Regions from separate parts of the Enterobacter sp. DVT3837 genome, predicted to be linked through region 2. Evidence: predicted binding sites of a transcription regulator. Region 2 holds the regulator's gene; each other region holds the start of a gene.
The links. Region 2 encodes LexA, which represses DNA repair genes until DNA is damaged. Its sites were predicted from a motif close to TNCTGTATGTACATACAGNA; they were not measured.
Positions count from the first base shown of each region.

Region 1: a site for LexA is predicted at 1,628-1,647, ahead of dinB (DNA polymerase IV). Genes of this name have one in related genera too.
Region 3: a site for LexA is predicted at 2,160-2,179, ahead of rmuC (DNA recombination protein RmuC). Genes of this name have one in related genera too.

Region 1 is NZ_JBWDLA010000001.1:547,543-551,417, reverse strand. It holds gene nqrE (NADH:ubiquinone reductase (Na(+)-transporting) subunit E) at 1-120, shown strand, start outside; gene nqrF (NADH:ubiquinone reductase (Na(+)-transporting) subunit F) at 131-1,354, shown strand; gene nqrM ((Na+)-NQR maturation NqrM) at 1,354-1,557, shown strand; gene dinB (DNA polymerase IV) at 1,665-2,723, shown strand; gene pepD (cytosol nonspecific dipeptidase) at 2,795-3,875, opposite strand, start outside.
Region 2 is NZ_JBWDLA010000001.1:1,108,221-1,112,095, reverse strand. It holds gene plsB (glycerol-3-phosphate 1-O-acyltransferase PlsB) at 1-1,282, opposite strand, end outside; gene AC0XWG_RS05440 (diacylglycerol kinase) at 1,437-1,805, shown strand; gene lexA (transcriptional repressor LexA) at 1,914-2,522, shown strand; gene dinF (MATE family efflux transporter DinF) at 2,586-3,875, shown strand, end outside.
Region 3 is NZ_JBWDLA010000001.1:1,729,454-1,733,328, reverse strand. It holds gene ubiE (bifunctional demethylmenaquinone methyltransferase/2-methoxy-6-polyprenyl-1,4-benzoquinol methylase UbiE) at 1-592, opposite strand, end outside; gene rmuC (DNA recombination protein RmuC) at 659-2,116, opposite strand; gene udp (uridine phosphorylase) at 2,260-3,021, opposite strand; gene AC0XWG_RS08470 (dienelactone hydrolase family protein) at 3,277-3,875, shown strand, end outside.

The DNA.
Region 1 (3,875 bases), 560 kb from region 2:
ATCCGCGAAAAAATGAAATATGCCAACGTGCCTGCAGGCCTGCGTGGCTTAGGGATCACCTTTATCACCACCGGGCTGATGGCGCTGGGCTTTATGTCCTTCTCCGGTGTGCAGCTATAAGGGCTAACTGATGGAAATTATGCTTGGCGTAGCGATGTTCACGCTGATTGTACTGGTGTTGTCAGGGCTTATTCTGGTGGCACGTGCGAAGCTGGTGAATTCCGGCGACGTGGTGATTGATATTAACGACGAGCCGCAGAACCAGATCCGTACGCCCGCCGGAGATAAACTGTTGAATACGCTCTCCGGCAACGGGATCTTTGTCTCTTCGGCCTGTGGCGGCGGTGGTTCCTGTGGACAGTGCCGCGTTACGGTGAAAGAGGGTGGAGGAGATATCCTGCCAACCGAACTGGCGCATATCACAAAGCGTGAGGCAAAAGAGGGCTGTCGTCTGGCCTGCCAGGTCGCCGTACGTCAGAACATGAAAATAGAGTTGCCGGAAGAGATCTTTGGCGTTAAAAAATGGGAATGTGAAGTTATCTCTAATGATAACAAAGCCACGTTTATCAAAGAGTTGAAGCTGCGGGTGCCGGAAGGGGAAGATGTTCCGTTCCGCGCCGGAGGATACATTCAGATTGAGTGCCCGAAACACGCTGTGGCGTATGCTGACTTCGACGTGCCGGATGAGTACCGCGCCGACTGGGACAAATTCAATCTCTTCCGCTTTGTATCGGAGGTAAAAGAGCCAACGCTACGCGCCTACTCGATGGCTAACTACCCGGAAGAGAAGGGCATCATCATGCTCAATGTGCGTATCGCCACGCCGCCACCGAATGTGCCGGATGCACCGCCGGGTGTCATGTCTTCGTACATCTGGTCTCTCAAGCCTGGTGACAAAGTGACGATCTCCGGTCCGTTCGGTGAGTTCTTTGCCAAAGATACCGACGCGGAAATGGTGTTTATCGGCGGCGGTGCCGGCATGGCCCCGATGCGCTCGCACATCTTTGATCAGCTCAAACGACTGGGTAGCCAGCGTAAAATCAGCTTCTGGTACGGGGCCCGTTCGCTGCGTGAGATGTTCTACGACGATGAGTTCGAACAGCTGGCGCGTGAAAACCCGAACTTTACCTTCCACGTGGCGCTTTCCGATCCGCAGCCGGAAGATAACTGGACGGGCTATACGGGGTTCATCCACAACGTGCTGTATGAAAACTACCTCAAACAGCATCCTGCGCCGGAAGACTGCGAGTTTTATATGTGTGGCCCGCCAGTAATGAACGCCGCAGTCATTAAGATGCTGAAAGATCTTGGCGTGGAAGATGAGAGCATCATGCTTGATGACTTTGGAGGCTGATGATGCTGACGTTTCTGGCAACCTTTGCGGTTTTTGTGCTTGTCATCTTCGGCATGTCGTTAGGCTGGATCGTTAAGCGGAAAAGCCTTCAGGGCAGCTGCGGCGGCATCTCTTCCATTGGGATGAAGAAGGTGTGCGATTGCCCGGAACCGTGCGATGCCCGTAAAAAACGCATGGCGCGCGAGCAGCAGCGCATCATTTAATCTGGTAGGTCGGGTAAGGCGAAACCGCCACCCGACAATTCTCACGCACACTTCTCAACCCTCATTTATTTACTGTATACTTATCCAGTAATGAGTGAGGGCTTACTATGCGCAAAATAATCCATGTTGATATGGACTGCTTTTTTGCCGCAGTGGAGATGCGTGACAACCCGGCGCTGCGGGATATTCCCATCGCCATTGGCGGCAGCCGCGTTCAGCGTGGTGTTATCAGCACCGCCAACTACCCTGCGCGTAAATTTGGCGTGCGCAGCGCCATGCCTACCGCAATGGCCCTGAAGCTTTGCCCTCATCTCACTCTTTTACCCGGTCGCTTTGACGCTTACAAAGAGGCCTCAATTCATATTCGGGAAATCTTCTCCCGCTACACCTCTCGGATAGAACCGCTGTCGCTGGACGAAGCCTATCTTGATGTGACCGACAGCGTACACTGCCAGGGCTCAGCAACCCTGATGGCACAGGAAATCCGCCAGACCATCTTCAAAGAGTTAAATCTGACCGCGTCGGCAGGAGTCGCTCCGGTGAAATTTCTGGCCAAGATCGCCTCCGATTTAAATAAGCCCAACGGTCAGTACGTCATCACGCCGGAAGAGGTGCCTGCGTTCTTAAAAACGCTGCCACTTGGCAAAATCCCTGGTGTGGGAAAAGTATCTGCTGCAAAGCTGGAAAGTATGGGATTACGGACCTGTGAAGATGTGCAGCGAAGCGATCTGGCAATGTTGCTTAAGCGTTTTGGAAAATTTGGGCGCGTACTGTGGGAACGCAGCCAGGGGATTGACGATCGTGATGTGAACAGCGAACGGCTACGGAAATCCGTTGGGGTTGAGCGAACGCTGATTGAAGACATTCATGACTGGTCTGAATGCGAAACCATCATTACGGAACAGCTCTATCCTGAGCTGGAGCGACGCTTGCTCAAGGTGAAACCGGATCTGCTCATTGCCCGTCAGGGTATCAAATTAAAATTCAACGATTTCCAGCAGACCACGCAGGAACATGTCTGGCCGCGTCTGAATAAAGAGGATCTCATTGCGACGGCGAAAAAGGCATGGGAAGAACGAAGAGGAGGGCGAGGGGTGAGGCTGGTGGGATTGCACGTCACGCTGCTGGACCCGCAGTTAGAGCGGCAGCTGGTTTTGGGATTGTAAAAAAGCCCGGAAGTACTAACCGGGCCTACGTTTTTCACCCTCTCCCTTTTGGTGAGGGCTGGGGGAGGGAGTTACTTAACAGGAATCGCTTTCAGCAGCTCAGTCAGCAGCGTCCAGTAATGACCCACGCTTTCGATATGAACCTGCTCATCCGGAGAGTGTGGCCCGGTAATAGTTGGCCCGATAGAGACCATGTCCATATTCGGATACGGTTTCTTGAACAGACCACATTCCAGACCCGCGTGGATCACCTGAATGTTCGGTGTGCTGTTGAACAAACGCTGGTAGGTTTCACGGACCAGTGCCATCACCGGAGAACTTGCATCCGGCTGCCAGCCAGGGTAACTGCCTTTAGCAGATGTTTTCGCACCGGCCAGCGTGCCCAGAGATTCCAGCATGCTCACCACGTACTCTTTGCCTGTGTCGATAAGTGAACGGATCAGGCAGATGATCTCTGCGCTGTCGTCACTCATGGTCACCACGCCCACGTTCAGAGAGGTTTCAACCACGCCTTTGGCCACGTCAGAGTTGCGGATCACGCCGTTTGGCGTCGCGTTCAGCAACTGAACGAAGGTGTCGCGGGACTGCGCGGTCAGCGCGGCTTTATCCGTGGAGACGGGTTCCAGCACCACGGTCAGATTTTTCTCTTTCGCCGACAATTCGTTTTTCAGGATATCCAGATACACGCTGGAGAGTTTTTTCAACTCGTCCGCTTTTGCCGCTGGTACGGCCACGGTGGTGAATGCTTCACGTGGGATCGCGTTACGCAGGGTACCGCCGTTGAAGTCTACCAGACGTAGATCCAGCTCAGCCGCATGGCCAGCCAGGAAGCGTGCCAGCAGTTTGTTGGCGTTGCCGAGACCCAGATGAATATCACCGCCGGAGTGACCGCCTTTTAGCCCTTTCAGCGTCAGCTTGAAGGTCTGGAAGCCAGCAGGAATCGCTTCGCGTGACAGCGGCAGGGTAGAGATGAAATCAATTCCGCCCGCGCAGCCCATGTAGATCTCGCCTTCTTCTTCTGAGTCGGTGTTGATCAGAATATCTGCCTGCAGCCAGTTAGCCTGCAGACCGAATGCACCGTCCATACCCGCTTCTTCGGTCATGGTCAGCAGCACTTCCAGTGGACCATGTTCAACGCTATCGTCCGCCAGC
Region 2 (3,875 bases):
GCTCATAGCCGATGTAGATTGGCACCAGCGTGATTGGACGAGTTCCTCCGCGCAGCATGGCCTGAATGGTCATGGACAGCGTGCCGGTCTTCGGATCGAGCAGACGGCCGGTACGGGAGCGACCACCTTCCACAAAGTACTCAACGGAATATCCGCGGCTGAACAACTCACCCAGATACTCGCGGAACACCGTGGAGTAGAGCTTATTGCCCTTGAAGGTACGGCGAATAAAGAAGGCGCCCAGTCGACGGAAAATCGGGCCAGCTGGCCAGAAATTCAGGTTAATACCGGCCGCGATATGCGGCGGTACCAGCCCCTGGTGATAAAGCACATAGGAGAGAAGCAGGTAGTCCATGTGGCTGCGGTGGCAGGGGACATAGACAATTTCATGGCCATCATGCGCCAGTTGGCGTACACGCTCGGCGTTATGGACGTTGATGCCCTGATAGAGACGGTTCCAGGTAAAGCTGAGAATGCGATCGGACAGACGAATCATCTCGTAAGAGAAGTTCGCTGCAATCTCTTCCATCAGTGCAATGGCGTTCTGCTGGGCTTTCTCATGTGAAATCTTCTTGCTGCGCGCTTCGTCTTCGACGGCACGGGCAATCGCTTTGGAGGCCAACAGCTTGTTGAACAGATCCTGACGCGCCGGGAGACGCGGCCCAACGGCAGCGAGGCGCTGACGGGCGAAGTGCATTCGCGCTACGCGCGCCAGTTTTTGCGCGATGATCTTGTCGGTGCCATGCTCGTCCGCCATTCGACGCAGCGAAACGGAAGGGGAGAAACGCACAAAGCTGTCGCGTCCCAGCCAGGAGACTGCGAAGAACTTCTGGATGCCGTTAAGCATGCGCAGCGGTGGATTCTCTTCACCTTTTTCACGACCCGGGCGACGACCAAACATCACCGATACTGGCACCATCTGCACATCCAGATCAGGATTGCTGCGGTGCAGGTCGAGATAGTCATGGAACAGCTTGATGGACTCTTCTTTTGGCGTGTAATAGGTAAACACGCGCGGTCCACCGTGAATGAACACGTAGCGCGGCAGCAGAGTACCGTCAACTTCTAGCGGTTCAAGCGGGTCAGGTAAGTCATGCGCCAGGCACTGGGCGCGAAGCGTCAGTAAGTCTGCCTTCGAGTTATAAGGCAAAACGTACATAATGGGGCGCGACGTATCGAGCCCCAATTCCAGCGCGGGTTCTGCTGGGATAGACTTGCTTTTTACCAGGATGCTTAATGGTAAATTAAGTAATTTGTAGTAAATTCGTGGCCAGCCGGACATAAACGATGTAAAGCCTCTGGTTAATAATGCAATTGCGGCGCAAGGATAACAGAAAGCGCGCAAAATTTCTGTTGTTACCCGTCATACTTCAGGCGGCAGCGAAACGCGCTGCCACTATAGTTACTGACGCTATTTCCAATAAAAGGTTCTTTTAATGGCCAATAATACCACTGGGTTAACCCGAATCATCAAAGCCGCCGGCTATTCCTGGAAAGGTTTCCGTGCCGCGTGGATCAATGAAGCCGCCTTTCGCCAGGAGGGCGTCGCCGCTATCATCGCGGTGATTATCGCCTGCTTCCTTGATATTGATGCAATAACACGCGTTCTTCTGATCGGCTCCGTACTGTTGGTGATGATAGTGGAAATTCTCAATAGCGCTATTGAGGCCGTTGTTGACCGGATTGGTTCAGATTTCCACGAGCTCTCTGGCCGGGCAAAAGACATGGGTTCCGCTGCCGTGTTGCTGGCGATTATTACTGCGGTCATTACATGGGTCACGCTGCTTTGGTCACATTTCCGATGAGCCTCGAGGAATAATTAAGTCCCTGGTTTTTTGTGCAGTTTTTGGTTCCAAAATCGCCTTTGACTGTATATACTCACAGCATAACTGTATATACACCCAGGGGGCGGAATGAAAGCGTTAACGACCAGGCAGCAAGAGGTGTTTGATCTCATCCGGGATCATATCGGCCAGACGGGTATGCCACCCACGCGTGCGGAAATCGCTCAGCGTCTGGGCTTCCGTTCTCCGAATGCTGCCGAAGAACACCTGAAAGCGCTGGCGCGTAAGGGCGTGATTGAGATTGTTTCGGGCGCGTCACGCGGTATCCGCCTGCTGGTGGAAGAAGAGACGGGCATTCCGCTGGTGGGGCGTGTTGCTGCCGGTGAGCCTTTACTGGCACAGCAGCATATTGAAGGCCACTACCAGGTCGATCCGGGGATGTTTAAACCGAGCGCTGATTTCCTGCTGCGCGTAAGCGGCATGTCGATGAAAGACATCGGTATTCTTGACGGTGATCTGCTTGCGGTTCACAAAACGCAGGATGTGCGAAACGGCCAGGTTGTGGTCGCGCGTATTGATGACGAAGTGACCGTTAAGCGTCTGAAAAAACAGGGTAATACCGTACAGCTGCTGCCTGAAAACAGCGAATTCTCCCCGATTGTGGTGGATCTTCGCGAACAGAACTTCTCTATCGAAGGGCTGGCAGTAGGGGTGATTCGCAACGGCGAATGGCTGTAATCTCTTCCTGACAGGCTACGGCGTTGCTGTAGCCTGCTTCCTTTACCTCTCCCGGTATTTTTCATGTCACTGCTGACGGCATCAGATAAGGCATTGTGGCGTCTTGCACTGCCGATGATTTTCTCCAATATTACCGTGCCCTTGCTGGGTCTGGTCGATACTGCTGTTATTGGTCATCTGGATTCACCTGTTTATCTTGGCGGCGTGGCGATTGGCGCGACGGCAACCAGCTTCCTGTTTATGCTGCTGCTCTTTTTGCGCATGAGTACTACCGGGCTCACGGCACAGGCGTATGGTGCCAGAGATCCTCTGCGTCTGGCCCGCGCGCTGGTGCAGCCGCTCATTCTTGCGCTTGGTGCGGGAGTATTAATCGTTGTATTGCGCTCGCCCCTGATTGACCTCGCGCTTCACATCGTTGGCGGTAACGAGGCAGTGCTGGAGCAGGCGAGACGTTTCCTGGAAATTCGCTGGCTCAGTGCGCCGGCATCACTGGCTAACCTGGTTCTGCTGGGGTGGTTACTGGGCGTGCAGTATGCCCGCGCGCCCGTCATTTTGCTGGTGGTGGGAAACCTTCTCAACATTGTGCTTGATGTCTGGCTGGTAATGGGTCTGCATATGAACGTGCAGGGGGCTGCACTGGCGACGGCAATTGCCGAATACGGGACTTTTATCATCGGTCTGTGGATGGTCTGGCGCGTGCTGGCGATGCGCGGGATCTCTCTTGCGCTACTCAAAACCGCATGGCGCGGCAATATCCGTAAGCTGCTGGCACTCAACCGCGACATCATGCTGCGCTCACTTCTCCTTCAGCTCTGTTTTGGCGCGCTGACGGTTTTCGGGGCTCGGCTGGGGCCAGACATCGTCGCGGTCAATGCCGTATTGATGACGCTACTGACCTTTACCGCCTACGCGCTGGACGGTTTTGCCTATGCTGTGGAAGCACATTCCGGGCAGGCGTACGGTGCGCGCGAAAGCGGGCAGCTTCAGGATGTCTGGCGGGCAGCCTGTCGTCAGTCAGGGCTGGTGGCACTGGCATTTGCGCTGGTTTATGCCGTTTTTGGCGAGCAGATCATTGCATTACTCACCTCACTTCCCACACTGCGTGAACTGGCGAGCCACTATCTCATCTGGCAGGTGATCTTACCGGTGGTCGGTGTCTGGTGTTATCTGCTGGACGGCATGTTCATTGGGGCTACGCGCGGAGCCGAAATGCGTAACAGTATGGCGGTGGCAGCAGCAGGGTTTGGTCTGACGCTGCTGACGCTTCCCTGGCTTGGCAATCACGGTTTGTGGCTGGCGTTGGCCGTTTTCCTCTCGTTGCGGGGCCTGTCTCTGGCCTTTATCTGGCGCCGT
Region 3 (3,875 bases), 620 kb from region 2:
CCAGCTCACCAATGCGAGGGAGCACGTGGAATGAATAAGCGTCGTAAGCTTTGCTCAGTGGTTCAATAATCGGTTTAGAGAACTCAAGCACCAGCAGACGTCCACCCGGCTTCAGCACGCGATACATAGAGCGCAGCGCTTTCTCTTTATCAGTGACGTTACGCAGACCGAAGGAGATGGTAATGCAGTCAAAAGTGTTGTCCGGGAATGGCAGCGCTTCGGCGTTCGCCTGCACATATTCCACATTCCCCACCACGCCGATGTTACGCAGCTTTTCGCGTCCCATTTTCAGCATTGAATCATTAATATCTGCCAGAACGACACGGCCAGTTTCGCCTACCAGGCGAGAGAATTTCGCGGTTAAATCGCCCGTACCGCCAGCTAAATCAAGCACCGTTTGTCCACGACGCACACCGCTGCAGTCGATGGTGAAGCGCTTCCACAAGCGATGAATACCGAATGACATCAAGTCATTCATCACATCGTACTTCGCCGCCACAGAGTGAAATACGTGGGCCACCATGTCAGCTTTCTGCGCTTTGGCAACAGTCTGAAAACCAAAGTGCGTCGTGTCTTGTGAATCGTCAACCATCTCAGAGCCTGCTTATCAGTAAAATGTTTGTGAAGTGTACCAGATTGGACGCGTTTGCCCTACGATTCAACCACCGCGAAACAAACGCGTCGGCTGCTCATCTGGCGATAATTCCGCTGCTAAATCGTTGTCTTCACTGTTTGTCATTTGTTCAGCACTGCCTTCACGCAGGCGGAACTCCTCGTCCTGCGACGTGGCCTGTTCAACCAGTTCCGGATTAATCTCGCGTTTTACTTCGACGCCCAGACTACGGAATGCCTCAGCTTGTGCCAGTAAGTTGCCACGTCCGGAGGAGAGTTTTTTCATTGCCTGACGGTAGTTATCCTGCGCGCGGTCAAGGCTTTGCCCGACCGAGGACATATCGTCCACGAACAGACGCATTTTGTCGTACAGCTTGCTGGCTCGATCGGCAATCTGTTGCGCATTGCGGCTCTGGTGTTCATAGCGCCACAGGTTCGCAATGGTTCGCAAGGCCACCAGCAACGTGGTCGGGCTGACCAGCATAATGTTATTTTTCAGCGCTTCGGTGATCAGTTCAGGCTGCCTGTCGAGTGCCAGCAGGAAGGCCGGTTCAACCGGAATGAACATCAGCACGTAATCCAGTGAGCGCAGGCCCGGCAGTTGCTGGTAGTCTTTTCTGCCCAGCAGACGGATATGGTTACGCACGGAAGCAATATGCTCCTGCAATGCCGACTCTCGGGTGTAATCATCTTCCGCATTAAAGTAGCGCTCATATGCCACCAGCGTCATTTTGGCGTCGATGACAACGTCTTTGCCCTGAGGCAGACGCACTATGACATCGGGCTGCATGCGCGAGCGAGCATCATTTTCGATGCTGACCTGAGTCTCATACTCATAACCTTCACGCAGGCCTGAGGCCTCGAGCACGCGGGTCAGGACCACTTCCCCCCAGTTTCCCTGGGTTTTGTTATCCCCTTTCAGCGCGCGAGTCAGGTTGACCGCCTCCTGTGCCATCTGTGCATTCAGTTGCTGAAGATTGCGAATCTCATGCGCCAGCGTGTGCCGCTCGCGAGCCTCCTGACCAAAACTGTCCTGCACCTGACGACGAAAACCGTCCAGCTGTTCACGCAGAGGCGTCAGAAGGCTGTTCAGGCTCTGGCGATTCTGTTCATCAACGCGGCGGTTGCTGTGCTCGAAAATGCGGTTGGCGAGGTTTTCAAACTGTTCGCTGAGGCGTTGCTCGCTGTTGATCATCTGACGGATTTTGTCTTCCGCATGCAGTTGGGTGGATTCAAGACGGGTGGTCACTTCGCGGAGATCAGCTTCCAGCGAGGTGTTGATATCCCGCAGGTTGCGTAGTTCGTTGTTGAGCAACTCGCACTCATCGCGCCAGTGCTCGCTCAGAGCAACTTGCTGTTTTGCCGCGCTTAAATCGGCGACTATCTCTTCTCGCTCGGCCAGTTGGTCGGCCTTCTGCTGTGCATGCTGGTAGCTGGAAATGAGCCAGCCAATCCCTAAGCCCACCAGCGCAATCACCGCGTAAATCAGGATCGAGATATCCACAATGCCCCCTGCATCAACGTATTACCCGCACAAAATAGAATTGTGCTGTATAAACGTCCAGTTTGAAAGGGTTTTCCTGCGAGGCGCTACGCAAAAAATAAAGGCCGAACGTGTCGGCCTTTTATTGTATGCAGAAGAGAGGACTAGATCAGGCGACGCGCCGCTTCAACCACGATTTTCACAGCATGACTTTCAGTCTGCTTCATGGTTTCGGCATTCGGGATCTCCTGCTGCGTACGGTTGACGATAACGCCCGCCACCATACCGGCACGCAGACCCTGGCTTGCGCACATGGTCAGCAGCGTGGCGGATTCCATTTCGTAGTTCATCACGCCCATGGACTGCCACTCTTCCATAGAACCTTTGAAACGGCTCACCACGCGACCAGAGAAGGTGTCATAGCGCTCCTGGCCTGGGTAGAAAGTATCGGAAGAGGCAGTTACACCCACGTGCGTGGTCGCGCCCACAGATTTCGCCGCTTCAACCAGCGCAGTGGTACATTCGAAGTCTGCCACTGCCGGGAATTCCATTGGCGCGAAGTGCAGGCTTGCCCCGTCCAGACGCACAGATGCGGTGGTGACCAGCACGTCACCGACATTGATATGCGGCTGAATAGCGCCGGTGGTACCGATACGCAGGAAAGTACGAATGCCCAGTTGCGCCAGCTCTTCAACAGCAATGGAGGTCGACGGGCCACCGATACCGGTAGAACACACGATCACGGCTTTGCCATCCAGCTCTGCACGCCAGGTGGTGAATTCACGATGGGCTGCCAGCTTAACCGGCTTATCCATCAGCGCGGCGATCTTTTCCACACGCTCAGGATCACCCGGGACGATAGCGAGCGTAGCCCCTTGTAAATCGTTTTTGGTGAGGCCGAGATGAAAAACATCAGACTTAGACATAGGTGACTCCTCTGTGGGTCGGTTAGTCAGAAGAAGTAAAATGGTACTTTACAGAAGCAATACGCATAATTTCGTGATGCACTTCACCATGAATGAAAATGATTGCAGTAAATTTCCATGGAAAAGTGATTCACATCACATTAACAAGTTTTATCGTGGTGTGCTGCACAAAAGATAGACCGTTTAAGGCACTGTGGGTTGTTAACCTGGTGTCTATATTTACCTTTGCGCTAACTCATTGGTACGGAGAATGCCATGACTGAAAAAATCGGTTTTGCACCTGCTGCAGCCCCGCATGCTTCAACCATCGTTTCAACGCCCGAAGAGGCCATAACGGCGGGTGAGACCTCCATCCCCTCGCAGGGGGATAATATGCCGGCTTACCACGCGCGGCCAAAATCGGCAGAGGGTCCGCTGCCCATCGTCATTGTGGTTCAGGAAATTTTTGGTGTTCACGAACATATCCGCGACCTCTGCCGCCGGCTGGCGCTGGAAGGGTATCTGGCCGTTGCGCCAGAGCTCTACTTCCGTCAGGGCGATCCGAACGACTACAGCGATATTCCAACATTACTCAGCAACCTGGTCAGCAAAGTCCCTGACGCGCAGGTCATGGCCGATCTCGACCACGTTGCCAGTTGGGCAGCACGTAACGGTGGTGATGCACATCGTCTGATGGTGACGGGTTTCTGCTGGGGAGGGCGTATCAGCTGGCTGTATGCCGCCCATAACCCGCAGCTCAAAGCCGCTGTCGCCTGGTACGGCAAACTGGTGGGTGAAAAAACGCTGAATTCACCGAAACATCCGGTTGATATCGCCACCGAGTTGAATGCCCCCGTGTTAGGGCTTTACGGCGG